DNA from 4 places in the Bradyrhizobium sp. AZCC 2289 genome. Region 4 is predicted to be linked to each of the others. Evidence: predicted binding sites of a transcription regulator. Region 4 holds the regulator's gene; each other region holds the start of a gene.
The links. The regulator LexA, encoded in region 4, represses DNA repair genes until DNA is damaged. The targets are predictions, from matches to a motif close to TGTTCNNNNTGTGTTCNG.
Positions count from the first base shown of each region.

Region 1 (7,624 bases), 6.3 Mb from region 4:
CGGCTGAAATGGCCTCTGCGGTTGCCGGTCCCGAAATCGAGCGTCTGATCCAGCTGTTGGCGCGGCTGCCGGGGCTTGGGCCGCGCTCGGCGCGGCGCGCGGCGCTGCATCTGATCAAGAAGCGCGAAGCCTTGATGACGCCGCTCGCCGGCGCGCTGCAGGTGGCGATCGACAAGATCCAGGTCTGCAAGACCTGCGGCAATATCGACACCCAGAGCCCGTGCACGGTGTGCACCGACCCGCGGCGCGACGGCAGCATCATCGTCGTGGTCGCCGACGTCGCGGATTTGTGGGCGCTGGAGCGGGCGAATGCGACCAACGGCCGCTATCACGTGCTCGGCGCGACGCTGTCGCCGCTCGATGGCGTAGGTCCCCAGGACCTCACCATCGACGCGCTGGTGGCCCGCGCGCATGACCCGCAGGTCAGCGAAATCATCCTGGCGCTGAACGCAACGGTGGATGGCCAGACCACCGCGCATTACATCACCGATCTCCTGCAGGAGGCCAACGTCAAAGTGACGCGGCTCGCCCACGGGGTGCCGGTCGGCGGCGAACTTGATTATCTCGACGAAGGTACGCTATCGGCTGCCATGCGGCAGCGGACGCTGTTCTAGAGCATGATCCGGAAAAGTGGGTACCGGTTTTCCGATAAGATCATGCTCAAACAAAGAAATAGAGTGTGATGACGATTCGAAGAAACGTCATCACACTCTAGAATCGCACAACGGAACTGATTCGACATGACGAAACAACGATTCGGCAAACGCCTGGCCTTTGCAGCAATCATGGCGGTGGCGTTTGCCGCGCCTTCCGCAGGCGCGCAGCAGGCCGAGCCCGTGCCGAAAGCGGGCAAATTGATCAGTGCCGGCGGCGTTCTTTCCGGGGAACTCAACACCATGAAGGTCCGTGGCGGTAAAGCTGGCAAGCGCGTCTCCACCTATCAGATCACCAGCGAGCCGCGCCGGCTGCCGCCGCCGAACGGTCTGTGCAACCTGGAAACCGGCCCGGAAACATTCCAGCTGATCGCCTCCAGCGATGCGCAGACCGCGCAGCTGAAGAATCTCGTCGGCAAGGAAATCTCGGTCAAGGTCGATGAAGTCGCCTGCGCCCAGGATGCCGGGCAGATGAGCGAGGCCGTGGTCACCAAGTGGAGCATCGTGACCGCGCATTGAGCTCGCGTCACAAGCTACGCTGTCATCGCCCGGCGAAAGCGAAGCGCGGGAGACGACAAGTGGCGCTAAACCTTCACCGGCCCCAATTCGTCAAAATGCCCGCGCCGCTGCAGCCAGGCCAGCAGGATCAGGCTCGGCACCGCGACCACGACGCAGATCGCAAAGAACAACGGCCATCCCGTCGCCTTTGCGACATAGCCTGCGCCCGACGATAGATAGGTGCGCCCGACGGCGGCGAGCGCGGTCAGCAGCGCGTATTGGGTCGCGGTGTGCAGCGGGTTGCGGCACAACGCGGATAAATAGGCGACGAAGATCACAGTTCCGATGGCGCTGGTGAAATTTTCGGCGGTGATGGCGAAGGCCAGCGCCCATTCGTTGACGCCGACCAGCGCCAGCCACGAGAACGAGAGGTTGGCGACCGCCTGCAGCAGGCCGCCGATCCACAGGCTTGCCGCCAGCGAATAACGCCGCGCCACGAACCCGCCGGCAAAGCCGCCGATCAACGTGGCCGCCAGACCCACGCCCTTGACGATGGCGGCGTAGTCGTTGCGCGAAAAACCGAGGTCGATCACGAACGGCGCGGTCATGGTGCCGGAAAACGCATCGGTGAATTTGAACAGCACCACGAAGGCGAGCGCGGCCCAGGCGTCGCGGCGGGTGACGAATTCCGAGAACGCGCCGATCGCGGCATGCAGCACGCGCTCGAACGCGGTTTCCGTGCGCGTCGCGGCTTCCGCGCGCGCGGATTGCTCTGGCTCGGTCGCGGCCAGCGCCGTGGCGGTGCCGATCAGCACCAGCGCCGCCATCACCACATAGCCCCACATCCAGGCCGATGCGCGCGCGATGCCGGTGCCTTCGAAGCCGCTGACGATGAACAGCGCGCCCGCGGTCGAGACCAGCATGCCGATGCGGTAGGCGGCGACATAGGACGCCATGCCGGCCGCCTGCTCGCTTTCGGGCAGGCTCTCGACCCGGAACGCATCGACGACGATGTCTTGCGTCGAGGACATCGCCGCGACCAGCAGCGCGCCAAGGGCTACAAACAACGGCGAGCGCGCCGGGTCGGTCAATGCCAGCAGCAGGATCGCCACGATCAGCAGCAATTGCGAGAACACCAGCCAGCCGCGCCGGCGGCCGAAGGTCCGCGTGAAGAACGGCACATGCAGCGCGTCGACCAGCGGCGCCCACAGGAATTTCAGCGTGTAGGGCGTGCCGACCAGCGCGAACAGGCCGATGGTGCCGAGGTCGACGCCGGATTCGCGCATCCACACCAGCAGCGTCGATCCCGACAGCGCCAGCGGCAGCCCGGAGGAAAATCCGAGCAGCAGCACGATCAGCACGCGTGGCTGCAGGTAAACGGCAAGGCCGTCGCGCCAGGAGGGCGCGGGGGCTGGCGTAGCTGAGGCTGGGGAGGCAGCTTCGGGTGCAGTCATGGAAGGGTGTTAGCAGAGATTCGGGCGTCTTTCCCTCTCCCACAAGGGGAGAAGGGAAGATACTACTCCCCCGCCTGCAGCTTGCGCGGCGCGGGGAACAGCTCCGGCGTGCCGCTCTTGACGATGCGCGGGAGTTCCACCGGCGTCTCGGTCTTGCTGAAATCCAGCTCCTCGATCCGCCCGGCGCGTTTTTCGATCTTGTCGGCGGAGATCAGGATCTGCCGGACGTCCTCGTTGACGTCGCCAAAATGCTTTTGCAGCTTCAGCACGCGGTCGCGCAGGCGGCCGAGATCGTCGCCAAGGTTGAGCACCTCGGTGCGGATCTGGTCGGCGGCGTCGCGCATCCGCGCGTCTTTGAGGATCTGCTGCATGACCTGGATCGCCAGCATCAACAGTGACGGCGATACCAGCACCACCCGGGCGCGATAGGCTTTCTGGATCACGTCGTCGAAGCCGTCGTGGATCTCGGCATAAACCGATTCCGACGGCACGAACATTAGCGCGGTGTCCTGGGTCTCGCCCGCGATCAGATATTTCTCGGCGATGTCGCTGACATGCTTCATTACGTCATTGCGCAGCTGCTGCGTGGCGTACTTCTTTTCCTCGTCGGTGCGTGCGTCGTGCAGCGCGGTCATTGCTTCCAGCGGGAATTTCGCGTCGATGCACAGCGGGCGCTGGTCGGGCAGGAACACCACGCAGTCCGGCCGCTTGCCGGTCGAGAGCGTGAACTGGAATTCGTAACCGCCCTTCGGCATGCCGTCCTGGACGATCGCTTCCATCCGCGCCTGGCCGAACGCGCCGCGCGACTGCTTGTTGGCGAGCACGTCGCGCAGCGTGGTCACCTGCGAGGTCAGCTCGGTGAGATTTTTATGCGCATTGTCGATAATGCCGAGCCGCTCGTGCAGCACGCGCAGACTGTCCATGGTGTTGCGCGTGGTCGCTTCCATCGACTGGCCGACGCGGTGGGTCACCGAATCCAGCCGCTCGTTGACGGCGCGCGCCATCTCGGCCTGGCGGCCGGCCAGCGACTGTCCCATCGCATCGACCCGCCCGGTGGCCACGTTCTGCGCCTGCAGCATCTCGCTCAGGCGTTCCTCGAGTTCGTCGGCGCGGATCGCCTGCGCCATCGCCAGTTCCGCGCCGCGGCGGCCGGAGCGCGCGATCACGATGGCGATGACCAGGAGCAGGACAAGGGCGAGCGCGCCAAAGCCGATCAGCGCGTCAATGGTGCGGATCGGCCAGTCGCCGATGACAAAAATAATCTCGTTCATGGCCTGCTTGTAGCCGATTCGCGGGTTTGCGCGAACGAAGAGGGAACATTTATGGTAAATGGCAGGTAAATTTTCGTGGTTAACGCGGTCTTAAAAATCATGGTTAAGCCGGGGTTAACGGGTTCCTCCGCGCATTGACCCCGGCAAATCAGCAGCTTAAATCGCCCGCTATGGCCTTAAGAGAAATCATCATCCTGCCGGACAAGCAGTTGCGGCTCGTTTCCAAGCCCGTCGAAAAGGTGACGGCGGAGATCCGCAAGCTCGCCGACGACATGTTCGAGACCATGTATGACGCCCCCGGGATCGGCCTTGCGGCGATCCAGGTCGCTCAGCCGTTGCGGCTGATCACCATGGATCTCGCCAAGAAGGCCGAGGACGGCGAGACCAAGCCGCAGCCGCGGGTCTTCATCAATCCGCAGATCATCTCCGCGTCGGAGGAATTGTCGATCTACGAGGAGGGCTGCCTGTCGATCCCCGAATATTACGAGGAGGTCGAGCGGCCGGCGCGGGTGCGCGTGCGCTTTACCGATCTCGACGGCAAGCTGCATGAGGAGGACGCCGACGGCCTGTTCGCGACCTGCATCCAGCACGAGATCGATCACCTCAACGGCGTGCTGTTCGTGGATTATTTGTCGAAATTGAAGCGCGACCGCGTACTGAAGAAGTTCACCAAAGCCGCCAAGCGCGCGGCGGAGTAGGCCCGGCCTCGCACGAACGAAGTGCCATCACCCTGAGGTGCGGAGGCGCCTCCTGGCGCCGTAGCCTCGAAGGGCGACGGCAGACACAAGCGACGCTCTTTCTTGTCCGCGCATCCTTCGAGGCTCGCAACAGCTCGCACCTCAGGATGACGCTCGTTATCTTGATGTTCGGTTCAAAGGAATTTTCTGCGCAATGCCTCTCCGCTTGATCTTCATGGGCACGCCTGACTTCGCGGTGCCGACGCTGCTGGAGTTGGTGGCGCACGGCCATGAGATCGCGGCCGTCTATACCCGCGCCGCAAAACCGGCCGGGCGCGGCATGAAGCTGCAGCCAACCCCTGTCGAACAGCAGGCGCGGCGGCTCGGCATTCCCGTGTTGACGCCTTCGACGCTGAAAACCCCTAAAGCGCTGGATGAATTCCGCGCGCATCGTGCGGATGCCGCCGTGGTCGTCGCCTACGGCATGATCCTGCCGCAGGCTATTCTCGATTCGCCGCCGCTCAGCTGCTTCAATTTGCACGCGTCGCTGCTGCCGCGCTGGCGCGGCGCGGCCCCGATCAACCGGGCCATCATGGCGGGCGACGCCGAGACCGGCGTCATGGTGATGAAAATGGATGTCGGCCTCGACACCGGCGATGTCGCGATGGCGGAACGGCTGACCATCGCCGATACGATGACGGCCGCCGATCTGCACGACGCGCTGGCGCCGCTCGGCGCCGATCTGATGGTGCGCGCGATGGGCGCGCTGGAACGCGGCAAGCTGCAACTGACAAAGCAGAGCGAACACGGCGTGACCTACGCCGCCAAGATCGACAAGGCCGAGGCGCGGATCGACTGGAACAAGCCGGCGCATGCAGTGTTGCGCCACATTCACGGGCTGTCGCCTTTTCCCGGCGCGTGGTGCGAGATCGCGATCGATGGTGAACCGGCCCGCGTCAAAATCCTGCGTTGCGAACCGACGAAGGGCGCGGGCACGCCGGGCGCCGTGCTGGACAACCGCCTTGCGATTGCCTGCGGCGAGGGCGCCATCCGGATTATTGAACTGCAGCGCGCCGGCAAGGCGCCGATGAAGGCTGCGGATTTCTTGCGCGGCACGCCGCTCAAACCGCCGGCGCGGCTCGCCTGATGCCCCGCTACAAGCTCACCATTGAATATGACGGTACGCCGTTCTGCGGCTGGCAGATCCAGGACAATGGCGCGACCGTGCAGGGCGCGCTGGAGACCGCGGTCAAGGCGATCTGCGGCGAGCAGGTGCGCGTCCACGGCGCCGGCCGCACCGACGCCGGCGTGCATGCGCTGGCGCAGGTCGCGCATTGCGACATCGCAAAACATTTTCCGCCGGGCCGTTTTCGCGATGGCTTGAACGCGCATTTGAGGCCGCATCCGATCGGCGTGCTGTCGGCCGAGATCGTGCCCGACGATTTCGAGGCGCGGTTTTCCGCCAAAAAACGGCATTACCGTTATCGCATCACCAATCACAGGGCGAACCTCGCCCTCGATATCGGGCGAACCTGGCGGCTGCCGCGGCATCTCGATACGGATGCGATGCACGCCGCCGCGCAGCGGCTGCTCGGCAAGCACGATTTCACGACGTTTCGCGACACCGAGTGCCAGGCGAAATCGCCGGAGAAGACGCTCGACCAGATCGACGTTGTCAGGGACGGTGACGCCATTTCCATCCTGACCTCGGCGCGCTCGTTCCTGCACAGCCAGGTGCGCTCGATGGTGGGATCGTTGGTCTGGGTCGGCGAAGGCCGCTGGAGCGCCGACGATCTCGCCGCCGCCCTCGCCGCCCGCAACCGCGCCGCCTGCGGCCCCGTCGCGCCGCCGGAGGGATTGTATCTGGTGCGGGTGGAATATTAGTGCTCTCTCAACCGTCATGGCCGGGCTCTTCACCTCTCCCCGCTTGCGGCCGCAAGCGGGGAGAGGTCGAAGCCGAAGGCTTCGAGTGAGGGGGACTCACCGCGTATTCGGTGTTTGTTGAAGCAGCCCCTCACGCCAACCCTCTCCCGCAAGAGCGGGCGAGGGAGAAGAGGCTCACCCGAAATACCGATCCAACACGCCGCGATAGATCTTTGTCAGGTTTTCCAGATCGGACACCGGCGTGCGCTCGTTGATCTGGTGCATGGTCTGGCCGACCAGGCCGAATTCGATCACCGGACAATAGCTCGAGATGAAGCGCGCGTCCGAGGTGCCGCCGCTGGTGCTTAGTTCCGGCTTGCGGCCGGTGACTTCCTCGATCGCCGCAACCGCGAGATCGGTGAACGGACCGGGTTTTGTCACGAAGACGTTGGAGTTGGAAGGCTCCCACACGATCCGCGCTCGGATGCGGTTGCCGGCGGCCTTCTCGAGACGCTCGTCGACCAGCTTGCGCAGCGTATCCTGGGTGTGATTGTCGTTGAAGCGGATGTTGAATTTCGCGCGCGCCTGCCCTGGGATCACGTTGCTGGCGGCATTGCCGACATCGACGGAAGTGAATTCGAGATTCGAGGCCTGGAACTGGGCGCTGCCGTGGTCGAGCGGCTCGTCGCTGAGCGCCACGATCAATCGCGAAATATCCGGCACCGGGTTCGCCGCCCGATGCGGATAGGCGACGTGGCCCTGCACGCCGTCGACAACCAGCGTGCCCGATTGCGAGCCGCGGCGGCCGACCTTGATGCAGTCGCCCAGCACTTCGACATTGGAGGGCTCGCCGAGCACGCAATGGTCGAATTTCTCGGCCCGCGCGGCGACCCACTGCAAGAGCTTGATGGTGCCGTTGACGGAGATGTCCTCCTCGTCGCCGGTGATCAGAAAAGAGATCGAGCCTTTAGGTTTGCCGCCATTGTCGGCGAGATAATCCAGTACGGCGGCGACGCTGCAGGCGATGCCGCCCTTCATGTCGACAGCGCCGCGGCCATAGAGAAAGCCGTCCTTGACCTCGCCGGAGAAGGCGCCGTGGCTCCATGCCGCCTCGTCGCCGGGCGGCACCACGTCGGTATGGCCGGCAAAGGTGAGGTGCGGCGCCGTGTTGCCGATGCGGGCATAGAGATTGTCGATATCGGCGGTGC
Region 1 is NZ_JAZHRY010000001.1:3,709,829-3,717,452, reverse strand. Features, by position in the region: gene V1289_RS17795 (YbaB/EbfC family nucleoid-associated protein) at 1-7, shown strand, start outside; gene recR (recombination mediator RecR) at 9-614, shown strand; gene V1289_RS17785 (hypothetical protein) at 741-1,172, shown strand; gene V1289_RS17780 (AmpG family muropeptide MFS transporter) at 1,238-2,605, opposite strand; gene V1289_RS17775 (DNA recombination protein RmuC) at 2,668-3,876, opposite strand; gene def (peptide deformylase) at 4,047-4,574, shown strand; gene fmt (methionyl-tRNA formyltransferase) at 4,768-5,700, shown strand; gene truA (tRNA pseudouridine(38-40) synthase TruA) at 5,700-6,437, shown strand; gene dapE (succinyl-diaminopimelate desuccinylase) at 6,612-7,624, opposite strand, start outside.
Region 1: a site for LexA is predicted at 3,907-3,924, ahead of V1289_RS17775 (DNA recombination protein RmuC). Genes of this name have one in related genera too.

Region 2 (7,624 bases), 210 kb from region 4:
GATGCCCTGGCGCCCCAGGATGATGCCGCCGGTCGGAAAGTCCGGGCCGGGAATGATATTGATGAGGTCGTCGATGCCGAGCGCGGGATCGTCGATCAGCGCCACGCAGGCGTCGATCACTTCGCCCAAATTGTGCGGCGGAATGTTGGTCGCCATGCCGACCGCGATGCCGCCGGCACCGTTGACCAGAAGATTTGGGAACTTCGCCGGCAGAACCGACGGCTCATTTTCCGAACCGTCATAGTTCGGCTGAAAATCGACCGTGTCCTTGTCGATGTCGCCGAGCACCGCGAGCGCCGATTTGGTCAGACGCGCTTCGGTATATCGATAGGCGGCTGGCGGATCGCCATCGACCGAGCCGAAATTGCCCTGCCCGTCGACCAGCGGCACGCGCATGGAGAAATCCTGCGCCATCCGGACCATCGCGTCGTAGATCGACTGGTCGCCGTGCGGATGATATTTACCGATCACGTCACCGACGACGCGCGCCGACTTGACGTATTTCTTGTCCGGCGTGTGCCCCTGCTCGTACATCGAATAGAGGATGCGGCGATGCACGGGCTTGAGCCCGTCGCGCGCATCCGGCAGCGCCCGCGCCACGATCACGCTCATGGCGTAATCGAGGTAGGAGCGCTTCATCTCGTCGAGAATGGAAACGGGACGAATATCGGAGGACGCCGGCGGCTCGCCGGGCGGAGTATCTTCAGGGTCAGACAAAGGGGGAATCCGGTCAATTCGATTTCAAAGAATCATATAGCGTATCGGAGCTCCGATAACCACCCCAAGACGGTTCCGCAGCGCTGTTTTTCCCTTCGTTTTTTCATAGACTTACCGGGTTGGCGAGGTCCGCCGCCAAGCCCCGCGGAACCGGCCATTTCGGCGTGGAAATGCACGGGAAAAACCGCTTGTCCGAGGCGCCCGCTAACGGCCAAAAACCACCGCGTGCATGATCCGTCCGGGCACCAAAGTGAACAGCCCCGCGACCACCAGCGCGCCGGCGAAAATGAAGATCATGATGCGGCGGTGAGCGGTGACGTCGTGATGATGCGCCCGCCATACCGCGATCGGGAGCACGATCAAGGTGAAGATCGACAGCAGATGGATCGGGCTCCAGGGGCCGAGCAGTCGGATCTGATGGATCCAGAACGAGCTGATCGCCACTATGGCCATCAGGCCGACCCAGATCCAGCCGATCGTCCGATGCGGCAGCGTTCCCTTCGGTGCGGCGAACTGGACGAGGCCGAGCGCAAACGCGGCCATCGCCGCAAAGGCATGAACGGGGATCGCGGGGGCGGCATCGAGCAGCGGCGCGAGGCTCATGGCGGGCGATCCAGAAATTCAATCGGGAATGGAAATGATCGAAAACGCTAGATCGATTTCCTCGTGTTAATACCATTAACATCATGTTAATATCATTAACATCGATCGAAGTCAAAGCTAGTCGATACGCAGCAGCGCAACCGCGATTTTCCTTTTAAATCAATATATTGTGGAAATTTCTTAATGTTGAAAACAGACCGAACCGGTTCGCGCGACACCGCCTATTCCGGCGTCACGCAATCCGATTCTGAACCTGTGCTGCGATCAGAACGGAATATCGTCGTCCATATCGCTGTTGCGTGCGCCGGCACCCGCCGCCACAGCCCGGCGCGGTGCGGAACTCGATGGCCCGCCCGCACCAAAATCGCCGCCCGACTCGTCGGGCCCGAAACTGCCGCCCCCGCCGCCACTGCGGCCATCGAGCATGGTCAGCGTCGAGTTGAAGCCCTGCAGCACCACCTCGGTCGAGTATTTCTCGACGCCGCTCTGGTCGGTCCATTTGCGGGTCTGCAGTGCGCCCTCGATGTAAACCTTGGCGCCCTTTTTCAGATACTGCTCGACAATCTTGCAAAGCGGCTCGGAAAAAATCACGACGCGATGCCACTCGGTCTTTTCCTTGCGTTCGCCGGTCGCCTTGTCACGCCAGGTTTCCGACGTCGCGATGCTCAGATTGGCGATCGGCCGGCCATCCTGCGTCCGCCGGATTTCCGGATCCTTGCCGAGGTTACCGACCAGAATCACCTTGTTTACGCTTCCCGCCATCGCTGCTCTCCACTCAAAATTACCGGACTGGCCGAACACCGGCCGTCGCTTCGGATTTCGCTATCTGCCTTGGGATATTTGAAAGCGACCCTATACGCTCGCAGCCATGGCCCGCTTGGCGATCCCGCGGCAATCCCCCGGTTATCCACATATAGCATCGCCCGGCACAATGTTCCAGTTTTGTTCTGTGCAACCTGCAGAAGGCCGGGACCTGGCGGTATTTCGGCACCCGGGAACCCAAAATGGAACCCGATTGCGTCGGGGCCGGCCCGAATACTCTAAACAAATCACTAACTTGCGGAGCCTTCACTTCGTCGGCGAGTGTTGCATTTCGGAGACGGCATTTCCGGCTGAATCGGGGTATGACCTGAGCACGGACGCGGCGCTCGCGTCATAAATTGAAACGCTTCGGGACCAACGATAAGCGATCCAAGAGCTGGAGATTATGCGATGAAAAAGTTTTTGCTTGGTACGGTTGCTCTGATGGCGCTGGCTGCTCCCGCAGCCGCTGCTGACCTTGCCGCGCGTCCTTACACCAAGGCGCCGCCGGCGCCGATCGCTCTGGTGTATGACTGGAGCGGTTTCTACATCGGTGCCAACGGTGGTTGGGGTTCGAGCCACAAGTGCTGGGACTTCACGACGCCGGTTGCATTGGGTGCCACGTTCGTCGCGGCCGAGGGTTGCCATGATGCAACCGGTGGCGTCGCCGGTGGTCAGATCGGTTACCGCTGGCAGGCTGGCACCTGGGTGTTCGGCCTTGAAGCGCAGGGCGACTGGGCTGACCTGAGCGGCCGGAACCGGAGCTTGCTTCCCGGCGGCTTCTTCGACAATCAGTCGAGGATCGACGCATTCGGCCTGTTCACCGGTCAGATCGGCTACGCCGCCAACAACGCGCTGTTCTACCTGAAGGGCGGCGCTGCCGTGACTTCGGATCGTTTCCGTTCGTTCGCAACCGGCACCAACGTAGTGGTCTCCAACGACGTCAACGACACCCGCTGGGGTGGCACGGTCGGCGTCGGTGTTGAATACGGCTTCGCTCCGAACTGGTCGGCTGCGATCGAATACGATCATTTGTTCATGCAGGACAGGACCAACACCTTCCTCAACAACGGCGTCGCCGGCCCGGCTGGCACTCTGTTCGGTACCGACCGCATCCGTCAGGACGTCGATCTCGTCACCGTCCGCGTCAACTACCGCTGGGGTGGCCCGGTCGTCGCGAAGTACTGATCTTCGCAACGCGCCAAAATTCGAGACGAGAAGGCCGGCCTAGCGCCGGCCTTTTTGTTTGCACGACTCGTTGTTTGCACGCCTCGTTGTTTGCATGACTCGTTGTTTGCACGACTCGCGCTTCGATCGAATTTCGACGGTGCGCGGATGTTGCGCACGCCTGTCCCGAATGAGGCGTTTTGCCACGGATGTGGTTTTTCGGTGACGGCCTTTTCGCACCCGCTGAGCTAGAATTTTTCGATCTCACTCGTTCGCTCGGCGACCAAAAGACGCGAACGGGGATCGCAGGGGAATGAAAATGATACGAAACGTTCTGGTAGCAGGGTTCGCCTTGGCGACATTGGCGGCGGCGCCCGCGCTCGGCGGCAGATCTTGCTGCGCGGCCCTATGCCAAAGCGCCCGCGATGATCGCCGCGGCGTATGACTGGAGCGGCTTTTACATTGGCCTCAACGGCGGCGGCGCATCGAGCCGCGAGTGCCTGACCATCACCAGCGTTGCAGGCGCTGCGGTGACCCCGAATTCCGAGGGCTGTCACAGCGCGACGGGCGGCCTCGCCGGCGGCCAGATCGGTTATCGCTGGCAATCGGCCGGCTGGGTGTTCGGCGTCGAAGCCCAGGGCGATTGGGCCGACCTGAAGGGATCGAATGCAAGCCTGACGGCAGTGATCCCCTATACCAACCAGACCAAGGTCGACGCCATCGGCCTGTTCACCGGCCAGGTCGGCTACGCCTGGAACAACGTGCTCTGGTATCTGAAGGGCGGCGCTGCGGTCACCGACAACAAATACACCAGCGCCTTCACCGCAACCGGTGTCGTGTTCAATCAGACCACCGAAACCCGTTGGGGTGGCGCGATCGGAACCGGGATTGAATTCAGCTTCGCACCGGACTGGTCCGTTGGCTTTGAATACAACCATCTGTTCATGGGCAACCGCGACGTTACGTTCCCGGTCACGGCCATTGCCGTCACCCGCAGCGACAACATCCGCCAGGACATCGACATGGGCACGGTCCGGGTCAGCTACCGCTTTGGCGGTCCGGTCATCGCCAAATACTGATCGTCGCAACAGCGGGCTTTGCGACTGGAAAAGGCCGGCCTCGCGCCGGCCTTTTTGTTATGATGCCGCCGAACTGCTGCCACGTGCCGCCACCGCAACCCGCTTCGCAACAAACCGTTGATGATTCGCCGAGAGCACTGGAAATCACCCGGCGTTCTTCCTACGTTCCCAGCATCACCCCATCGGCGCTTGTTGGCGGATTTCCCGCGATGCGCGCCCTAAAGCGGCGCCCGACGCGCGCCTGGAATTGCCGATATGGATGAAGTGCTCAGGGCGAAGCGCCAACAAAACGCCTCCTCGACGCGCGCGATCACGATCCGCGGCGCGCGCGAACACAATCTCAAGAACATCGATGTCGAGATCCCCCGCGACAAGCTCGTGGTGTTCACCGGCCTGTCCGGCTCCGGCAAATCCTCGCTCGCTTTCGACACCATCTATGCCGAGGGCCAGCGGCGCTACGTCGAGTCGCTCTCAGCCTATGCGCGCCAGTTCCTGGAGATGATGCAGAAGCCCGACGTCGACCAGATCGACGGCTTGTCTCCAGCGATTTCGATCGAGCAGAAAACCACATCAAAAAACCCGCGCTCCACCGTCGGCACCGTCACCGAGATCTACGACTACATGCGCCTGCTCTGGGCCCGCGTCGGCGTGCCCTACTCGCCCGCCACGGGTCTGCCGATCGAAAGCCAGATCGTCTCGCAGATGGTCGACCGCGTGCTGGCGTTGCCCGAAGGCACCCGGCTCTATCTGCTGGCGCCGGTCGTGCGCGGCCGCAAGGGCGAGTACAAGAAGGAGCTCGCCGAGTATCTCAAGAAGGGGTTTCAGCGGGTCAAGATCGACGGCACGTTTTACGAACTCGCCGAAGCGCCTGTTCTCGACAAGAAATTTCCGCATGACATCGACGTCGTGGTCGACCGCATCGTGGTGCGGCCGGACATCGGCCAGCGCCTGGCGGAAAGTTTTGAGACCGCGCTAAAACTCGCCGAAGGACTGGCGGTGATCGAATATGCGGATGCGCCCGCGGCCGACGAGAAGAAATCCGACAAGAAGACCGCCAAAATCCACGACAAGAGTGGGCCGGAGCGGATTTTGTTTTCGGAAAAATTCGCCTGCCCGGTTTCCGGCTTCACCATTCCCGAGATCGAGCCCAGACTCTTTTCCTTCAACAACCCCTATGGCGCCTGCCCCGCCTGCGGCGGCCTCGGCGTCGAGCAGCATATCGACGAGGACCTGGTCATCCCCGACAAGGAGATGACCTTGCGCAAGGGCGCCATCGCGCCCTGGGCCAAATCGTCCTCGCCCTATTACATCCAGACGCTGACCGCGCTCGGCAAATTCTACAAGTTCACGCTCGACACCAAGTGGAAGGACCTGCCGAAGAAGACGCAGGCCGCCCTCTTGCACGGCTCCGGCGACGACGAGATCAAGTTCTCCTATGAAGACGGGGTGCGCTCTTACGACACCAAGAAACCGTTCGAAGGCGTCATCACCAATCTCAACCGCCGCTACCGCGAGACCGAAAGCGAATGGGCGCGCGAGGAGCTGGCAAAGTATTTCTCCGACGTTCCCTGCGAGGCCTGCCACGGCTACCGGCTGAAGCCGGAGGCCCTGTGCGTCAAGATCGGGGCAAAACATATCGGCGAAATCTCTGAATTGTCGGTGCGCCGCGCCGGCGAATGGTTCGAGAGCGTGCCGGCATCGCTCAACGCGCAACAGAACGAGATCGCCGCCCGCGTCCTGAAGGAGATCCGCGAGCGGCTGTCGTTCCTGCTCGACGTCGGCCTGAATTACCTGACGCTGTCGCGCGCCTCCGGCACACTGTCGGGCGGCGAAAGCCAGCGCATTCGGCTGGCCTCCCAGATCGGCTCAGGGCTGACCGGCGTGCTCTATGTGCTGGACGAGCCCTCGATCGGCCTGCACCAGCGCGACAATGCGCGACTCCTGGAAACGCTGAAGCGGCTGCGCGACCTCGGCAATACCGTGATCGTGGTCGAGCATGACGAGGACGCGATTCGCCTGGCGGATCATGTGCTCGACATCGGCCCCGGCGCCGGCATGCATGGCGGCCATATCATCGCGCAGGGCACGCCCGCCGAGATCATGAGCCATCCGAAGTCGCTGACCGGCAAATATCTCACCGGCGAATTGTCGGTCGCGATCCCCGAGCGCAAGCCGCCGAACCACCGGCGCACCATCAAGGTCATCAATGCGCGCGGCAACAATCTGAAAAACGTCTCGGCGGAAATTCCGCTCGGGCTGTTCACCTGCGTCACCGGCGTCTCCGGCGGCGGCAAGTCGACGCTCCTGATCGACACGCTCTACAAGGCGATCGCGCGCAAGCTCAACAACGCCAGCGAGGGCGCCGCCCCCCACGACCGCATCGAGGGGCTGGAGCATATCGACAAGATCATCGACATCGACCAGTCGCCGATCGGCCGCACCCCCCGCTCCAATCCCGCGACCTATACCGGCGCGTTCACCCCGATCCGCGAATGGTTCGCGGGCCTACCCGAAGCCAAGGCACGCGGTTACGAGCCGGGCCGCTTCTCCTTCAACGTCAAGGGCGGCCGCTGCGAGGCCTGCCAGGGCGACGGCGTCATCAAGATCGAGATGCACTTTCTGCCCGACGTCTACGTCACCTGCGACACCTGCAAGGGCATGCGCTACAACCGCGAGACGCTCGAAGTCCTGTTCAAGGGCAAGAGCATCGCCGACGTGCTCGACATGACCGTGGAAGAAGCCGCCGACTTCTTCAAGGCCGTGCCGCGCGTCCGCGAGACGTTCAAGACGCTGCACCGCGTCGGCCTCGATTACATCCATGTCGGCCAGCAGGCCACGACGCTCTCCGGCGGCGAAGCCCAGCGCGTCAAGCTGGCCAAGGAATTGTCAAAGCGCGCCACCGGCCGCACGCTCTACATCCTCGACGAGCCGACCACGGGCCTGCATTTTCACGACGTTGCAAAGCTGCTGGAGGTGCTGCACGAGCTGGTGTCGCAGGGCAACACGGTGGTCGTGATCGAGCACAATCTCGAGGTCATCAAGACCGCCGACTGGGTGATCGACTTAGGCCCCGAAGGCGGCGACGGCGGCGGCGAAATCGTCGCCTGGGGCCCGCCGGAGGATATCGTGAAAGCGCCGCGGAGCTATACGGGGAAGTTTTTGGCGCCGGTGTTGAAGAAGGCGGCAGGGAAGCCGCGGAAGAGTGCGGGAGCGAGCGAGGCGGCGGAGTGAGAAGTAGGACTTTTCCTTGTCTCTCA
Region 2 is NZ_JAZHRY010000001.1:9,840,621-9,848,244, forward strand. Features, by position in the region: partial or broken gene gyrA (DNA gyrase subunit A) at 1-717, opposite strand, end outside; gene V1289_RS46280 (DUF2306 domain-containing protein) at 922-1,320, opposite strand; gene V1289_RS46285 (single-stranded DNA-binding protein) at 1,585-2,082, opposite strand; gene V1289_RS46290 (outer membrane protein) at 2,533-3,309, shown strand; gene V1289_RS46295 (outer membrane protein) at 3,714-4,367, shown strand; gene uvrA (excinuclease ABC subunit UvrA) at 4,623-7,598, shown strand.
Region 2: a site for LexA is predicted at 2,253-2,270, ahead of V1289_RS46285 (single-stranded DNA-binding protein). Genes of this name have one in related genera too.

Region 3 (7,624 bases), 3.4 Mb from region 4:
CACGGCCATGTGATCGGTGAAGACACGGCCGAAGCCCGGGTCCACGAGCCGTGCCGCGCGTTCCTTCTCAGGAGTCGGATTCGCCGCAGGCTGGATTTCGAAGTTCAAACTCATTTTCTTGCTTTCCGCTGTCGAAACCGGCGCGATTGCTGGCGCCGGCCTGTCTCTCCGGGCCTGCCGGCTTAATAGGTCTGGACTTCACCACCACCAGCCTTGCGGCCGGCTTCCATCGTCAACAGGTCGCAGACGACATGCTTTTGCGGAATGCCGAAGTCCAGTATGTTTGTCGAAATGCCGCTCGACAATCGCACGGTGGTCAAATTCGCGGCCCAAACCGCCATTGCTGGGTCTTTCCGGCCGCCTTAGATGTCATCACGATCGAAACGATCTAATATTTCGTCGCTGCTGGTAGTTTTGTAACATTGAACCCAAGATATGTCAACATGACTGACATAAATTTTTCAGGCCCGGCCGGAGCACCCGATTCGAAGGGTGTGGAGGGGGCTGGCGCGCATTCCCGCGACCTGCGCTGGGACATCATCGAGCTGTTGTTCTTCGCCTACCGGGATTTTGTCGGCGACGCCGACCATGAGCTGGAGGCTTTCGGCTTCGGCCGCGCCCATCACCGGGTGATGCATTTCGTCCATCGCTATCCGGGCCTGAAGGTCGCCGACCTCCTCGACGTGCTCCGCATCACCAAGCAGTCGCTCGGCCGGGTGCTCAAGCAACTGCTCGATGAAGGCTATATCGTGCAGAAGACCGGCAATAACGACCGGCGGCAGCGCCTTCTTTACGCCACGGCGAAAGGTGAGGCGTTGGTGGGCAAGCTCGCCGGCCTGCAGACCGATCGCATCAACCGGGCCGTCGCCGATATCGATCCGGCTGGCGTGGAAACCGTGCGCCAGTTCCTGCGCGCGATGATCGATCGCGACGATCCCGACAAGGTGCTGGAAACGATCTTCGGCAGCGGCAGCAAGAAACCAAGGGAGTGATCGTGGCCCAGGGGCTGACAAACGCCGCAACAACGGCGGGGGCGCCGCTGCAGCCAGCCGACGACGCCCCGCATCTGCTGCTGGTCGACGACGACCGCCGCATCCGCGACCTGTTGTCGCGCTTTCTCTGCGGCGAAGGCTATCGCGTCACCACGGCCGCAAGCGCCAACGACGCACGCGCCAAACTGCTCGGCCTGCATTTCGATCTGCTGATCCTCGACGTGATGATGCCCGGCGAAACCGGGTTCGATCTGGCGCGGTTTATTCGCACCTCGTCCTCGGTGCCGATCATCATGCTGACGGCGCGCCACGAGGCCGAAGCCCGCATCGAGGGCCTGCAGATCGGCGCCGACGACTACGTCGCCAAGCCATTCGAGCCGCGCGAACTGGTGTTGCGGATCGGCAATATTCTAAAGCGCACCGCGCCGCCGCCGGTGGAGACGCTGGAGCAGGTCGCGTTCGGTCCCTACGTGTTTCATCTCGAACGCGGCGAACTGCGCCAGGGCGAGGAGATCATTCACCTGACCGACCGCGAGCGCGAAATGCTGCGCATTCTTGCGGCAGTCCCCGGCGACACCGTGCCGCGTGCCGCGCTGACGGGCGGCGGCACCGTCAACGAGCGCGCCGTCGACGTGCAGATCAACCGTCTGCGGCGCAAGATCGAGAAAGATCCCGCCAATCCCTTGTTCCTGCAGGCGGTGCGCGGCATCGGCTATCGCCTGGTCGCGTCCCCATAGAGGCTTTTGTTTTGACGCATTTGCTGCCGCAGATAAGTCTACGCAATCTGCGTCAACTTGATTGCTATCCGAACCGGTATCCACTTCGCTCGAAAACGCTATAGAGTCAGCCAGCATGAGCACGCTCGACACCGGCCTGACCCTGATCCGCAACGCGTCGCAGCGCGTCTCCGCGGTCAATGGCTGGATGGGCAACGCGTTCAAGGGCTGGATGCCGTCGGGGCTCTATGCCCGCGCACTGCTGATCATGATCGTGCCGATGGTGATCCTGCAGACGGTGGTGGCGTTCGTGTTCATGGAGCGGCACTGGAACACGGTGACGCGGCGACTGTCGGCCGCGGTGGTGCACGACGTCGCCGGCCTGATCGACGTTTACAAGGGTTACCCGCAGGACAAGGACCGCGCGCAGTTGCGCCGCATCGCGCAGCGGATGCAGCTGGTGGTCGATTTTCTCCCGGTCGGCGACATGCCGCCGCCCGGCCCGAAACCGTTCTTCTCGCTGCTCGACCAGACGCTGTCGGTGCAGCTCGGCCGCCAGATCGGCAGGCCGTTCTGGATCGATACCGTCGGCAATTCCAATCTGGTCGAAATCCGGATCCAGCTCGACGACGCCGTGATGCGGGTGTTCGCGCAGCGCAGCTCCGCCTATGCCTCGAATTCGGAGATCTTCATCTTCTGGATGCTGGGCACTTCCTCGATCCTCCTGATCGTCTCGGTGCTGTTCCTGCGCAACCAGATCAAGCCGATCCTGCGGCTGGCCGATGCCGCCGAAAGTTTCGGCAAGGGCCGCGAGGCGCCGAACTTCCGGCCCCGCGGCGCGCGCGAAGTGCGCCGCGCGGCGCAAGCATTCCTGGAAATGAAAGCGCGCATCGAGCGCTCGATCGAGCAGCGCACCGCGATGCTGGCCGGCGTCAGCCACGATTTGCGCACCATCCTGACCCGCTTCAAGCTCGAACTCGTCCTGATCGGCGACAGTCCCGAGGTCGACGGCATGCGCCGGGACGTCGACGAGATGTCCGGCATGCTCGAGGATTATCTCGCGTTTGCGCGCGGCGACAGCGGCGAGATTGCGCAGCCGACCGACATGACGCTGGCGCTGGAAGAATTGCGCAGCGACGCCGAGCGCAACGGCCACACCGCGACGGTGGCGTTCCGCGGCCTGCCGGTGGTGACGGTGAAGCCGGCCTCGTTCAAGCGCTGCCTTGCCAATCTCGTCTCCAATGCTGCAAGGCATGCCAACACGATTTCAATCACCGGCCTGCGCGACCACCGTTACCTGACGGTGACGATCGACGACGACGGACCGGGCATTCCGGCGGACATGCGCGAGGAAGTGTTCAAGCCGTTTCTGCGGCTCGACGATGCCCGCAACCAGGACGAGGGCGGCACCGGCTTAGGCCTTGCGATCGCCCGCGACATCGCGCGCTCGCATGGCGGCGACATCATGCTCGGCGACAGCCCGATGGGCGGCCTGCGGGCGGCGGTGCGGATACCGGTTTAAATCGATTTGCAGCTCGGTGGCCTCATCCTTCGAGACGCGCGAAGACGCGCTCATCAGGATGAGGACCTCAGTCCCTCATGGTGAGGAGCGCAGCAAAGCTGCGCGTCTCCGGACGATGCTTCGCATCGCCTTGAGAACCATGAGGCCCGGACACGTGAACGACGCTACTTCGGCAGCTGCGGGATCTGCTTCGGCATCATGGCCTTCAGCTTTTCCATATCCTTGACGTTCATCTTGAGGCCGCCGGGCATCACGATATCGCCGGGCTTCTGGTCGGCCTTGCAGGCGCCGAGCCACTTCGCCTCGATCGACGTCGTTGAGTCGCGCGTTCCGGCGGGACCGCCCGCGCTGTGCGAGGTCGACTTCACGGTATAGGCGGAATTGAAGTCGCCGATGATTTCGGAATGCGAGGTGATCGACATGCCGGCGATGCCGCAGACGGAATCGCTGACATAGCCGGTCGCGGTCTTCTGGATATCCTGCTTGGAGCACATCTCCTTCGCCATCGGCGAGGCCGCAGTGCTCATGTCCTTGTCGGTGGTCTCGTCGGTGCAGTGCTGCATCGTCATTTCCGGCATCGGGGATCCCGTGTGCAGCACCTTCATTTCCCACAGGCCGGCCTTGCGGACCGGCAGGTCCACCGCGCGGGCATCGCCCGCCGACAGCAGCGTCAGCAGGCCAAGGGCCGAACCAAATGAAACAAGCTGCCGCGTCATCGCCCGCAGTCCCGGCTGATTTTTCCTGCGCATGATCCTTTCGGAAGACCGGTTCTTACGTTGCGCCAAGGCGGCCCTCCGGGTCCGGATCATGCTCCAGGCGAAGCGCCTCAGTAGAGCGAGCGCAGCGGCCGCGCATTGGCGCCATAGGGCACCCAGCGGCAGGCGAACGAAATGTAGCCGCCGGGCTGCGGATCGACCGCGAGGAATTTCACCACCTTGCCGTAATAGGCGCAGTGATCGACCGCGAGCTGGCGGGCGTCGACCTGGGTCGCCATCGAAAAGGCAATGATGCCGCCGGTATCGTTGCCCTTGAACGGCGGCACCCAGTCGGCCCGCGCCGGCGCGCCCGTCAATATTCCGCAGATCGCAACCAGGCTCGCCGCCGTGATGATTCGCATTGCAAACTCCATTCGCTCCGCCGCACCTTAAAGCCCCTCGGCGGCCGTGAAAAGAACGCGTGGCGGCCGGCGTGCGGAGTCTGTCCAGGTGTTGCCGCGTTGCACTTGACCTTGTCCGTGCTTCACGGCACCGTCCCCTCCGTTGGATCATCGGCGGATTCCCCATGCGCAACCTGTTCACCTCCCTGAAAACACTCGGCATTGGCGCCGCGTTCGCGCTGCTGGCCTTCGGCCATGCGGCTGAGGCCGCCAACCCGATGGAGCTGAATTTCGGGCTGTTCGGGCCGAAGTATGACGGGCGCGTTGCGGAATGCGAGAAGGCGCTGGGGACCATCACCTCGCAATTCCACGAGAAAGAAAGCACCTTCTGGAACTCCCCGCTGACCATCACCTCCTATGGTCGGATCCATGAAATCGCGTTCCGGCCCTGGCAATCCGACAATATTCCGCGCCGTTATTGCAGCGCCGACGTCATGACCAGCGACGGCAGGCTGCGCACGGTGCATTACTCGATCATCGAGGACGGCGGCTTTGCCGGTTTCGGCCAGGGCGTCGAATGGTGCGTCACCGGACTTGATCGCAACTGGGCCTATAATCCCGGGTGCAAGTCCGCCCGGCCCTGATTCCAGCCTGAATTCTGCCGACAGACGCGGCCGGCCCGATCGTTTTTCGGGCCCGCTGGTATTTTGTTCTTGAAATGTTCCGGTTCCCTGCTAGGCTCGGGGGCAGTCGAGTAGGGGGTGCTGTGATGTTCCGACCGGCCATGATTTCGCGATTTCTCATTTCCCTTGTCATTTTCTCCCTTGTCATCTTCGTCGGCGTCTTCGGCGGGACGGCATCCGCCCAGGACCGCCGGCAAAACGCGCCCGGCGAATTCGATTTTTACGTGCTGTCGCTGTCGTGGTCGCCGTCGTTCTGCGAGGAAGCCTCCGAACGCGGCAATAGCGGGCGCTCGCAGGCGCAGTGCGGCGGCCGGCCGTTCTCCTTCGTGGTGCACGGCCTGTGGCCGCAATATGAGCGCGGCTTTCCCGAATATTGCGAGCGGCCCTCGCCGCGGCTGGAGCGCAATATCATGACCTCGATGCTGGATTTGATGCCGGCGCCCGGGCTGATCTTCAACGAATGGGACAAGCACGGCACCTGTTCGGGACTGGGCGCGCGGGCCTATTTCGAAACCATCCGCAAGGCCCGCGCGGCGGTGAAAATCCCCGAGGAATTCCTGCAATTGTCGGAACCGAAGACGATTGCGCCCGACGATCTCGAAGCGGCCTTCATCAAGGTCAATCCGGGACTGAGCAGTTCGGCGATCTCGGTGACCTGCAACCGCCAGCGCCTCAGCGAAGTACGGATTTGCCTGAACCGGGATCTGCAATTCCGCTCCTGCGAGGAAATCGACCGCCGCGCCTGCCGCCGCGACCAGGTGCTGATGCCGCCGCTGCGGGGCGGCTGAAATCCCCTCCATCGTCATGCCCACGTCTTGCTTTGGCGTGCCTGCCAAAGACGTGGATGGCCGGGACAAGCCCGGCCATGACGAGTAGAGAAGACGCTAGCGTCTTCTCCAAATTGGTCAGCCGATCCCCAAATGAACTACCGACACGCCTTCCACGCCGGCGGCTTCGCCGACGTCATCAAGCACATCGTGCTGGTGCGTATCCTGACCTATCTGCAGGAAAAGCCGGCCGCCTTTCGCGTCATCGACACCCATGCGGGCGCCGGGATCTACGATCTCGGTGGCGATGAGGCGCGCCGCAGCGGCGAATGGCTGATCGGCATCGCCCGGGTGATGCAGGCGCGGTTCTCCGAAAAGGCCCTGCCGCTGGTTACGCCCTATCTCGATATCGTCCGGGCCTTCAATCCGAAAGCCGACTTGAAAGCCTATCCCGGGTCGCCGCTGATCGCGCGCGCCATGCTGCGGCCGCAGGACCGCCTCACCGCCTGCGAAATCGAGCCGAATGCCCGCAAGCAATTGGTCGGCGCGCTGCGCCGCGACACCCAGGCGCGGGTGGTCGATCTCGATGGCTGGACCGCATTGCCGGCCTTCGTCCCCCCCAACGAGCGCCGTGGCCTGGTCCTGATCGATCCGTCGTTTGAGCAAAAGGACGAGTTCGAACGGCTGGCCGACGGATTTACCGAAGCCTACGAAAAATGGCCGACCGGCAGCTATCTGCTGTGGTACCCGGTCAAGAGCCGGCGCATCACCGACGGCCTTGCGCGCCACGTCGCCGGCGTGGCTGAAACCAGCAAGCCGGCCGGAAAATGCCTGCGGCTGGAGTTCAGCGTCGCGCCGCAGGAGCCCGGCGGGCCGCTGACTTCCACAGGTCTCCTGATCGTCAATCCGCCGTGGACGTTGGCGGGCGAGTTGAAGACCATTTTGCCCGAGCTGGAAAAGCCGCTTGGCCAGGGCGGCGCCGGCCGGTTCAGGCTCGAGACCCCCAAACCCTAGGTACCTCCAATGGGTTGAAAATTGCGATTGAGTCGTAGTCAATTTACGCGAAACCGTATTATGCTCAGCGCGTTGAGACTGGCTTTACGTTCCGCTTCCGCGAATGGTTGCGGCGGAGTGACAAGGCCTCAAAAAAATCCAGGCCGATCGGTGGCGTGACCGGTCGGCTCAGGTGGCCAAGCTTCGGACAGCGAATGTCCGGTCGGCCGCTACGCGATATTTGCGTAGCGGCGGAAAAGTGCGGGGGAGGAGTTCCCGATGGCCATGACTGGTACGGTCAAGTTCTTCAATGGAGAACGCGGCTACGGCTTCATCAAGCCCGATGACGGCGGCCGCGATGTATTCGTCCACATCACCGCCGTGGAGCGGGCTGGATTGAAGGATCTGACAGAAGGACAGCGCATTACGTTCGAGGTCGAACCGGACAAGAAGGGCAAAGGCCCCAAGGCGGTCAACCTGGTGATTTCATCGTGAGCCGGGGCATGATCCGGAAAAAGCCTGCCCCGCACTTGATGCGGGGTGGTTGCGGTTTTCCGACGCGACAAACGCAAGACGTTTGCGCGGAGATCATGCTCTGAACACTCGCCGATGAAAGCGGACTGAGTTATTGGCTGTTGAGATATCTGCCGCGCTTGAGCTCGCTGCTCAGATCGTGGAGGCGTGCATGACGTAGCCGCCTCGCGACGGCGCCGTCTGTTCGGCTTCGGGGAAAAAGCGCTTCGCGATCTCGGCCGGGCCGATATCGTCGATGTGCCGGAAGCCGGTCGCGCTCAACTTCTCGCAAAGCGGCCCGGTGTCCAAATAGCTCTGAATGCGCTCGCCCTGCGCAGCCAC
Region 3 is NZ_JAZHRY010000001.1:6,695,500-6,703,123, reverse strand. Features, by position in the region: gene V1289_RS31815 (branched-chain amino acid aminotransferase) at 1-114, opposite strand, end outside; gene V1289_RS31810 (hypothetical protein) at 183-341, opposite strand; gene V1289_RS31805 (MarR family winged helix-turn-helix transcriptional regulator) at 444-992, shown strand; gene V1289_RS31800 (response regulator transcription factor) at 1,007-1,729, shown strand; gene V1289_RS31795 (ATP-binding protein) at 1,845-3,230, shown strand; gene V1289_RS31790 (DUF3617 domain-containing protein) at 3,395-3,946, opposite strand; gene V1289_RS31785 (hypothetical protein) at 4,057-4,347, opposite strand; gene V1289_RS31780 (hypothetical protein) at 4,512-4,970, shown strand; gene V1289_RS31775 (ribonuclease T2) at 5,096-5,797, shown strand; gene V1289_RS31770 (23S rRNA (adenine(2030)-N(6))-methyltransferase RlmJ) at 5,930-6,790, shown strand; gene V1289_RS31765 (cold-shock protein) at 7,049-7,264, shown strand; gene V1289_RS31760 (class I SAM-dependent methyltransferase) at 7,436-7,624, opposite strand, start outside.
Region 3: a site for LexA is predicted at 5,035-5,052, ahead of V1289_RS31775 (ribonuclease T2). Genes of this name have one in related genera too.

Region 4 (7,624 bases):
AATGCGGCAGAGCATCGGACGCCGAGCGGCGGGCGCCAGAGCGGTGCGAGGCGGCTTGCGTTGCTGCCCATGAAGCCGATTGGAAGCTCGCGACGACTCAGCCCACGACGCTGGCCGGGGTGGTCGCGGTGCTCCGGCTCGCGAACCTGATCGAGGATGAGGGAGGCGAATGGCCCAACACCGACGCCATCGGGCCCGAGGGCTGGCACTATCAGCTGCGGGCCACGATGGCCGCAGCGCTCGAGGCCATCATTCGGCGAGAGGTGCGGGCATGAGCAACATCATCGCATTTCCCGGCTCTTCTCCCAAGCGCCCGATCGCGATGGCAGCCGGCACCAGCCGCATGTCACGCGTTGAGCTCGACCAGGAACCGGAGATCCCGGCCCGCGACGAAGCGGAAACCATCACCTTGAGAAACCGGAATCTGCGGGACGCGCGCAAGGATGCTTGGCGGCAAGCCGAAGTTATCCGCGAATACTGGCGCGCGCGCCTGGACATGGAGAGAGCGATTGCGGACGTTCAAAACCACGACTTGCCAGAAGGCAATTACCATCCCCGCCACGACGATCCGAATGAAGATTTGAGGCTGCTCGCAAATTGGCGCCAAGCCCTCGCGCGACAGCTGCTTACGCCAGCACCCTATGCGTCCGCCGTCGCGTGGAAACGAGCGGCGCTGAAATCTGGCCAGCATGAATACACCGACGTCAAGACCGAACGGATTGAACGCGTGATCGCGGCCGACGTCGCTTGGCTCGCCGCGCACCCCGTGCGGCACGACAACCGCGAGGCAATAGCACATCGGCGAGAATTCAAAGCGGCTATGCGGCAGCGCATCAAAGACGTCGCCGCGTCGCGCGATCTTTCCGAAGAAGAGATCAAGCCGGCGTTGACGCTCAAGCATCACGAGATCGCCAAGTTCACCGAGAAGTACGGCGTTAATGTCGAGTGGCTGCTGGAGGGCAAGGGGCGCATCTTCCAGAAGGACCCGATTAGGCTGAGCCCGAACTCGAGCGGCGCAGAGTTTGTGGCGGTGGTAAGGACGCTGCCAGAGGCTCAGCAACGGAAGATCGAGGCCGTGGTTGATCGGTTTCTGGCGGAGCGCGACCAATGAAGCGCCGGCGCCGATCGATCAGGAAGCGTAACCGGCAGCGGCTGGCGGGTCACGCCAGGCGACTGAGGCGGTGAGAACAAAGAGGCGCGGGCTCAGGTCCGCGCCTCAAATCTGTGAATATCCATCATCTTGACTAACCCGCCGACACATCCCGGTGGCAGTAATCGCAAACCGTGGCCTTATCGTTGATGTAGTTTTTGCAATAGGGACACTGGCGCGCCGCTGTCCCTTTTGACTTCGATGCGCTGCGCACGATGACGATCAGTATGATCACCGCGACGATGACGATCAGAAGTACCGGCATGATCAGCGTCCCTTTCATAGCCGCGCCTGGTAACGGCCGAGAACGAAAGAGGCCGCCAACTGAGGCGGCCTCAATTCATCTTGCGCCGGAGCTTCCGAATGATCTCCCGCAAGTCGTTGGCGTACTCCTCAATGATCCGCATCGCCTCCTCCAAGCGGGAGGGCTTGGGCTCCTTCGCTTCGCTCTGTTCGTCAGGCTTCGTCATGACGCCCAAGGGTCCGGGACGGCAGGGCGATGGCCGTTGAGCTAGATCAAAATAACCCACTCATAAATTCAAATTAGGCCACTGAGGGCCGAAACAGGCCGGCCGGGCAGCGCCGCAGACTCGCCCATGCGCTCGCGCCGATCGACTGGCCACATGACAGCCTGCAGCGGCCGGATTCACCAGCGGGCTTCCCAGAGTCACCGCGCCTATGCCAGCCGGCCGTACATCCGTTGCATCAGCAAGGTTTGTTCGCCGGCAAGCTCCTGCAGCCGCGGTAGATCGCCAGCCAACCGTGCCGCCTCAATCTCGCTATCCAGGCGCGCCATCTGGATTGCGTAATAGGTCGGGCTCATCTCGAATTCCTTTCATCGAATCGATACCAGCCAACGGCCAGCATATACCGTTGGCCGATCGGCGCGACGCACAGCGCGGGCCGCTCAACACCATGGGCTTCCCAAGTCCCCGAACTAGGGAAGCAAAATCCGATAAGATGCTGATTTAACTGACATATTAAAATACTTGCTATATCTCGGGCTATCACATGGCCGTCGTCGCCGGTGTGGTGTTCTTTGCGGTCCGCGCGCTGCTGGCGTTGTTCCCCGCGCTCGCCACGGGTTTTCCGATCAAGAAATGGTCGGCGGCGGCAGCATTGGTCGCCGCGGCGTTCTATCTCTTGCTGTCGGGCGCCGAGGTCGCGACGCAACGATCGTTCTTCATGACGGCGGTGGTGTTGATCGCGGTCCTGGTCGACCGACGCGCCATCACCTTCCGCACGCTCGCCGTCGCCGCGATGATCGTGCTGGCGATGGCGCCGGAGGCGCTGGTGCATCCGAGTTTCCAGATGTCGTTTGCGGCGACGCTTGGCCTGGTCGCGCTGATACAGATCGGGATGCCGCGCCTGTTCGCTTCACCCGACAATTCGGCGGCCGCCAAGGTCGCGTTGTGGGGCGGGCGGGAGATCATGACGCTGGTGCTGGCGTCGCTGGTGGCGGGGCTGGCGACGACGCCCTATGCCGCGTTTCACTTTCATCGCGTGACGCCGTATGGCCTGCTGGCCAATCTCGCCGCGATGCCGGTGGTGTCGGCGGTGGTGATGCCGGCGGGGCTGCTCGGCCTGGTTGCGATGCCGTTCGGTTTCGACGGCGTGTTCTGGGCGATCATGGGAGCGGGCATCGACTGGATGATCGTGGTGACGCAATGGGTCGCGGCGCTACCCGGCGCGGTCGGCCGTATGGCCGCGTTCGGCATCGGCCCGCTGATCACGGCGAGTGCTGCGATCATCCTGTTCGGGCTGCTCCGCACGCCGCTGCGCTGGTCGGGGGCAGCTTTGCTGCTGGTCGCGGTCGTGTGGGCCGTCAGGGTGCCGCAGCCGGATATCCTGATTTCCGCCGATGGCCGCAATGTCGGCGTCCGCGGCGCCGATGGGCGGCTGCACCTGATGCGCACGGCCAAGGATGCCTTTTTGGTCAGGGAGTGGCTGGCGGCGGATGCCGACGCGCGCCTCTCGACCGATGCCTCGCTGGCGGAAGGCGCCTCATGCGATGACGCGGGCTGCGTGACCGGGGCGGCCGGCGGCGCGTTGGTCGCACTGGCGCTGCGGCCTGAGGCTTTTGCCGACGATTGCGAGCGCGCAGCGCTGGTGGTGAGCGCGCGGCAGTCGCCCGCTTCGTGCGCCGCTTCGGTCATCGGCCTCGAGCGTCTGCGGCGGCAAGGCGCATTGGCGTTGCGGCGAAGCCGCGACGGATTTACCATCGATGCGGTCAAGCCCAGGGGTCTCGATCGGCCGTGGTCACCGGGGGTGGCCGGCGAGGGCGAGGCCGAGACAACGATTGTCGCGCCGCGCTTGGCTGCAGCGCGCGCCATCGATGCAACACCGGCGGAGGCCGATGTGCAGGCGGATGAGTAGAGTCTCGTTTGACGCGTTTTCTTCGAAAACGACGAGTAGTCTTTGGTTTGACGGGTTTTCTTCGAAAACGCTATGGGGAGCGCTTTTACTGTCTGTCCGGTAAGGGATGCGCCGGCACTTCGAACGCGCCGAGATGAAATTCCTCCATGCCGTCCGCCGCCCCCGCCGGCATCTGGACCAGCGTAAACGTCGCATCCGGAAATTGTTCCCAGATCGCCAGATCCTCTGCCGCGACGTTAAGCCATCCAAACCTGAACATGTATCGGCCGGGCTCGGTGACGTGCCCGGCTTTTTGCCAAGTGATCTTGGTGACCACCGATCACTCCTTTCTTGGCATCTTTCGGCGACGTACAGCTCTTCTTGCGCCCCCGGATTGCGTCCCGGAGGCGCTCCAATACCATTTCACTCACCGCGCGTCGCAACGCTCGCCGGCCGGAACCGGCGGCGAAGGATCAGCCGATCGAGATCGACGTCGCTGGAGGCGTTTCGACGGCCGGCGCCGCGCGCTCGGTGATCGGATGAGTCACCGTCACCGGCAATTGCAGTACGCTGACCCGCTGTCCCTCGCAGAGCTGCGTCACCAGCACAAAGCTTCCGTCCGGAAACTCGACCGCGTCATGGTGACGTTCCCGAACATGCGGATCGATCATGTTGAACTTGCCGACGCGGAAGCCGACGGTCCGGGTCCAGATCCACCGGTTGTCGTATTTGACGTCTTCGGCAAACGCCAGTTCGGTTCCGGGAAGCATGCAGACCGCGACGTTGGGTTCGCTCTCTGATGCAAATCCGCGGGTCGATGTGCCGCGGAATGTCGTGGTGATCAGCGTCTCTCCGACCTTGGCGGGGCGCGTCGCCATAGCGTGCAGACTATAGTCACACATCGGATGCTCCTCATTCGAGATAGCCGACCCGTGCCTCCTGTTGAGGCAACAGGCCCATATCAGAGTAGACACAGCATACGCGCCTTTGTGGGCAATTGTGCGGCTGGCGTAGGCTTGTCAGATCACAAACGCGCTAACACGCGCTCGGTTCGAACCGTGGGAGCGCGGCGCGCAAAAAAAAGCTCCGACTCCGCCGGGGCCTCTTTTCGTGTCCGAGTTGATCAGTGGCCGGCGGGTGCCGAGAAGCCGCTGTAAGCCCAGCCGGACGGCGCGGGGGCGGCGACCGAATTATTGGCGTTGCGGAATTGCTCGCCGGCCACCACGCGGTTCGCCTTGTTGGCGCGGTGCCGTTCGGCCGCTGAAGCGAACTGCGACGTCGATGCGGCAATCAATGCCGAAACCAGAACCGTCAAAATGGTCTTGCGCATGGTTGTCTCCTCGTGTTGCACGCTGTTTTCGACGAAGCGGGTGCGCTTCGTTGCTTGCGTGCCGAGGATCTAGCGCCGGACTGGGCCGCGGATAATCCTTGCGATTGCCGAAGGACCATCCATCAGGGGTGGATAATCCGCCCCTTGCAGGGAATCGAAAGCGGACCAGCGCGTCCGCTCAATACTTCCGGTCTCAATACTTCCGGTAAAGCCCGATCAGCTTGCCCTGAATCCTGACCCGGTTCGGCGGCAGGATGCGGACTTCGTAGGAGGTATTGGCCGGCTCGAGCGCGATCGAGGCGCCGCGGCGGCGGAAGCGTTTCAGCGTGGCTTCCTCCTCGTCGATCAGCGCCACCACGATATCGCCGGTGTCGGCGGAGTCGTTGCGCTGGATCAGCGCCATGTCGCCGTCGAGAATGCCGGCGTCGACCATGGAATCGCCGCGCACTTCGAGCGCGTAGTGCTCGCCGGAGCCGAGCATATCCGGCGGCACGCTGATGGTATGGCTGCGGGTCTGCAGCGCCTCGATCGGCGTACCGGCGGCGATCCGGCCCATCACGGGCACCGCGACCGGGCGGTTGCCGTCGTCCTCGGAAGCACCGGCGCCGGAGCTGCGGACCTTGCCCAGCGTGCCTTCGATGACGCTTGGGGTGAAGCCGCGGCGGCCGTTGCCGTTACCGCTGCCCGACAACTCGGGCAGCTTGATGACCTCGATGGCGCGGGCGCGATTGGGCAGGCGGCGGATGAAGCCGCGCTCTTCCAGCGCGGTGATGAGTCGGTGGATACCGGACTTCGAGCGCAGGTCGAGCGCATCCTTCATCTCGTCGAAGGAGGGCGGTACGCCAGCCTCTTTCAGCCTTTCGTTGATGAAACGCAGAAGTTCATACTGTTTGCGCGTAAGCATCTCGAGCATTCCCCCGGTTGGTCGCGTCTTCGATTCCCTGAGATCGGGAGTCCGATATCGGGAGTCCGATATCGGAAGTCCGAAACTCCCATTCCTAGACACAAGGTCTCGAAACAAATCATGAACGGACACTATATGTTCGATACATGTTCCGCAACCACTTAATTTCCGGTGAACGCGACCCGGTTTTGCCGGAACGTGCCGCCCGGCGCTTCACTCCGGCAAACGCAGGAGTTCGCATGGCGCGCCGGCACCGGCTGCGGGTGCAAACGGCGGACGTATCACAAGTGCCCTTGCCGCAGCGAGATTCCCGAGCAGCGAACTGTCCTGATGGGTGACCGGGGTTGCGATCAGCGCGCCGTCCGCGCGCTCCTCGAGGCGGGCGCGCAAGTAATCCTCGCGCTGGTCGTTGGCGGCGAGATCGCGGCCGAGCAGCGCCGCTTCTCTGGTGTGATGAACGCTGGCGCGGCCCGACAGCGCCCGAATCAACGGCACCAGAAACAGAAAACCGCAGACATAGGAGGAGACGGGATTGCCGGGCAGGCCGATCACCCGCATTGCGCCGAGCCGGCCATGCATCATCGGTTTGCCCGGCCGCATCGCGATCCGCCAAAACGCCATGGTGACGCCCTCCGCCTCCAGCGATTGCTTGACGAGGTCGTGGTCGCCGACCGAGGCGCCGCCGGTGGTGATCAGGATGTCCGCGCCGGATGCGCGGGCCCGGCGGATGCCCTCGGTGGTGGCCGCGACCGTGTCGGCGGCGATGCCGAGGTCGATAGTCTCGGCGCCCTCGGCCCGCGCCAGCGCGCGGAGCGCATACCCGTTGGAATAGACGATCTGGCCGGGGCCGGGGATGGTGCCCGGCATCACCAGTTCGTCGCCGGTCGCCAGCACCGCGACCTTCGGGCGGCGGCGGACGGCGAGTTCCGGATAGTTCATGCCGGCGGCGAGCGAGAGGTCGCGATCGGTGAGGCGGCTTCCCCCGGCAAGCAGCACGTCGCCCTCGCGGAAATCGACGCCGGCGGGGCGGATGTGCCGGCCGGTTTTCGCGGCCTCCGTGATGGTGATGTGGTCGCCGCCGACCGCCGGATCTTCCCGAACCGTGTCTTCCTGGATGATGACGGCATCGGCGCCGTCGGGGATCACGCCGCCGGTGAAAATCCGCACCGCCTCGTTGGCGCCGACCTTTTTCTCGAACGGGCGACCGGCCGCCACCTCGCCGATCACCTTCAGTCGTGCGGTGAGATCGCCGACGTCCGCCGCGCGCACGGCATAGCCGTCCATCGCCGACATCGCCTGCGGCGGCTGGGTGCGCCGTGCGGCAACGTCGCGCGCGAGCACGCGATGATAGGCGGCATCGAGCGCGACCATTTCTTCGGGCAACGGTTCTGCGCCTGCGAGGATCGCGTTGAGAGCATCGGCAACCGGCATCAAGGCCACGGGCAAAACTCCTAAATTCCGAGTGCGGCGAGGGCTTCGGCAACGTCGTCCGGCGATGTCACGTGAACCGCAACCAGGCCGCGCGCCCGGGCGCCTTCGATATTGGCGGCGACGTCGTCGAAGAACACGATGCGTTCGGCGGGCACGCCGATCGCTCTCACCACGTGATCATAGGCTGCCGCATCGGGCTTTCGAAGCCCGATGGTCGATGACAAAAACACTTCGCGGAAATGGCCGAGCACGTCGGCATAGGCTTTCGAGAAATGCTCGACATGCGGCCGGTTGGTGTTGGAGAAGGCGTATAGCGGCAGGTGCGCCGCGGCGCGTTTCAAAAGCGGTGCGATGCCCGGCATTTCGCCGGCGAAGATCGCGTTCCAGCCCTCCAGGAACTGGGCATCGGAAATGCCGATGCCGAGCGCGTCGCGCAGGCTTTGAAAGTAGGCCG
Region 4 is NZ_JAZHRY010000001.1:10,049,598-10,057,221, reverse strand. Features, by position in the region: gene V1289_RS47365 (hypothetical protein) at 1-275, shown strand, start outside; gene V1289_RS47360 (hypothetical protein) at 272-1,111, shown strand; gene V1289_RS47355 (hypothetical protein) at 1,245-1,433, opposite strand; gene V1289_RS47350 (hypothetical protein) at 1,486-1,620, opposite strand; gene V1289_RS47345 (hypothetical protein) at 1,827-1,973, opposite strand; partial or broken gene V1289_RS47340 (ComEC/Rec2 family competence protein) at 2,147-3,526, shown strand; gene V1289_RS47335 (hypothetical protein) at 3,612-3,842, opposite strand; gene V1289_RS47330 (hypothetical protein) at 3,979-4,407, opposite strand; gene V1289_RS47325 (hypothetical protein) at 4,629-4,835, opposite strand; gene lexA (transcriptional repressor LexA) at 5,029-5,739, opposite strand; gene V1289_RS47315 (molybdopterin molybdotransferase MoeA) at 5,953-7,179, opposite strand; gene V1289_RS47310 (HAD family hydrolase) at 7,191-7,624, opposite strand, start outside.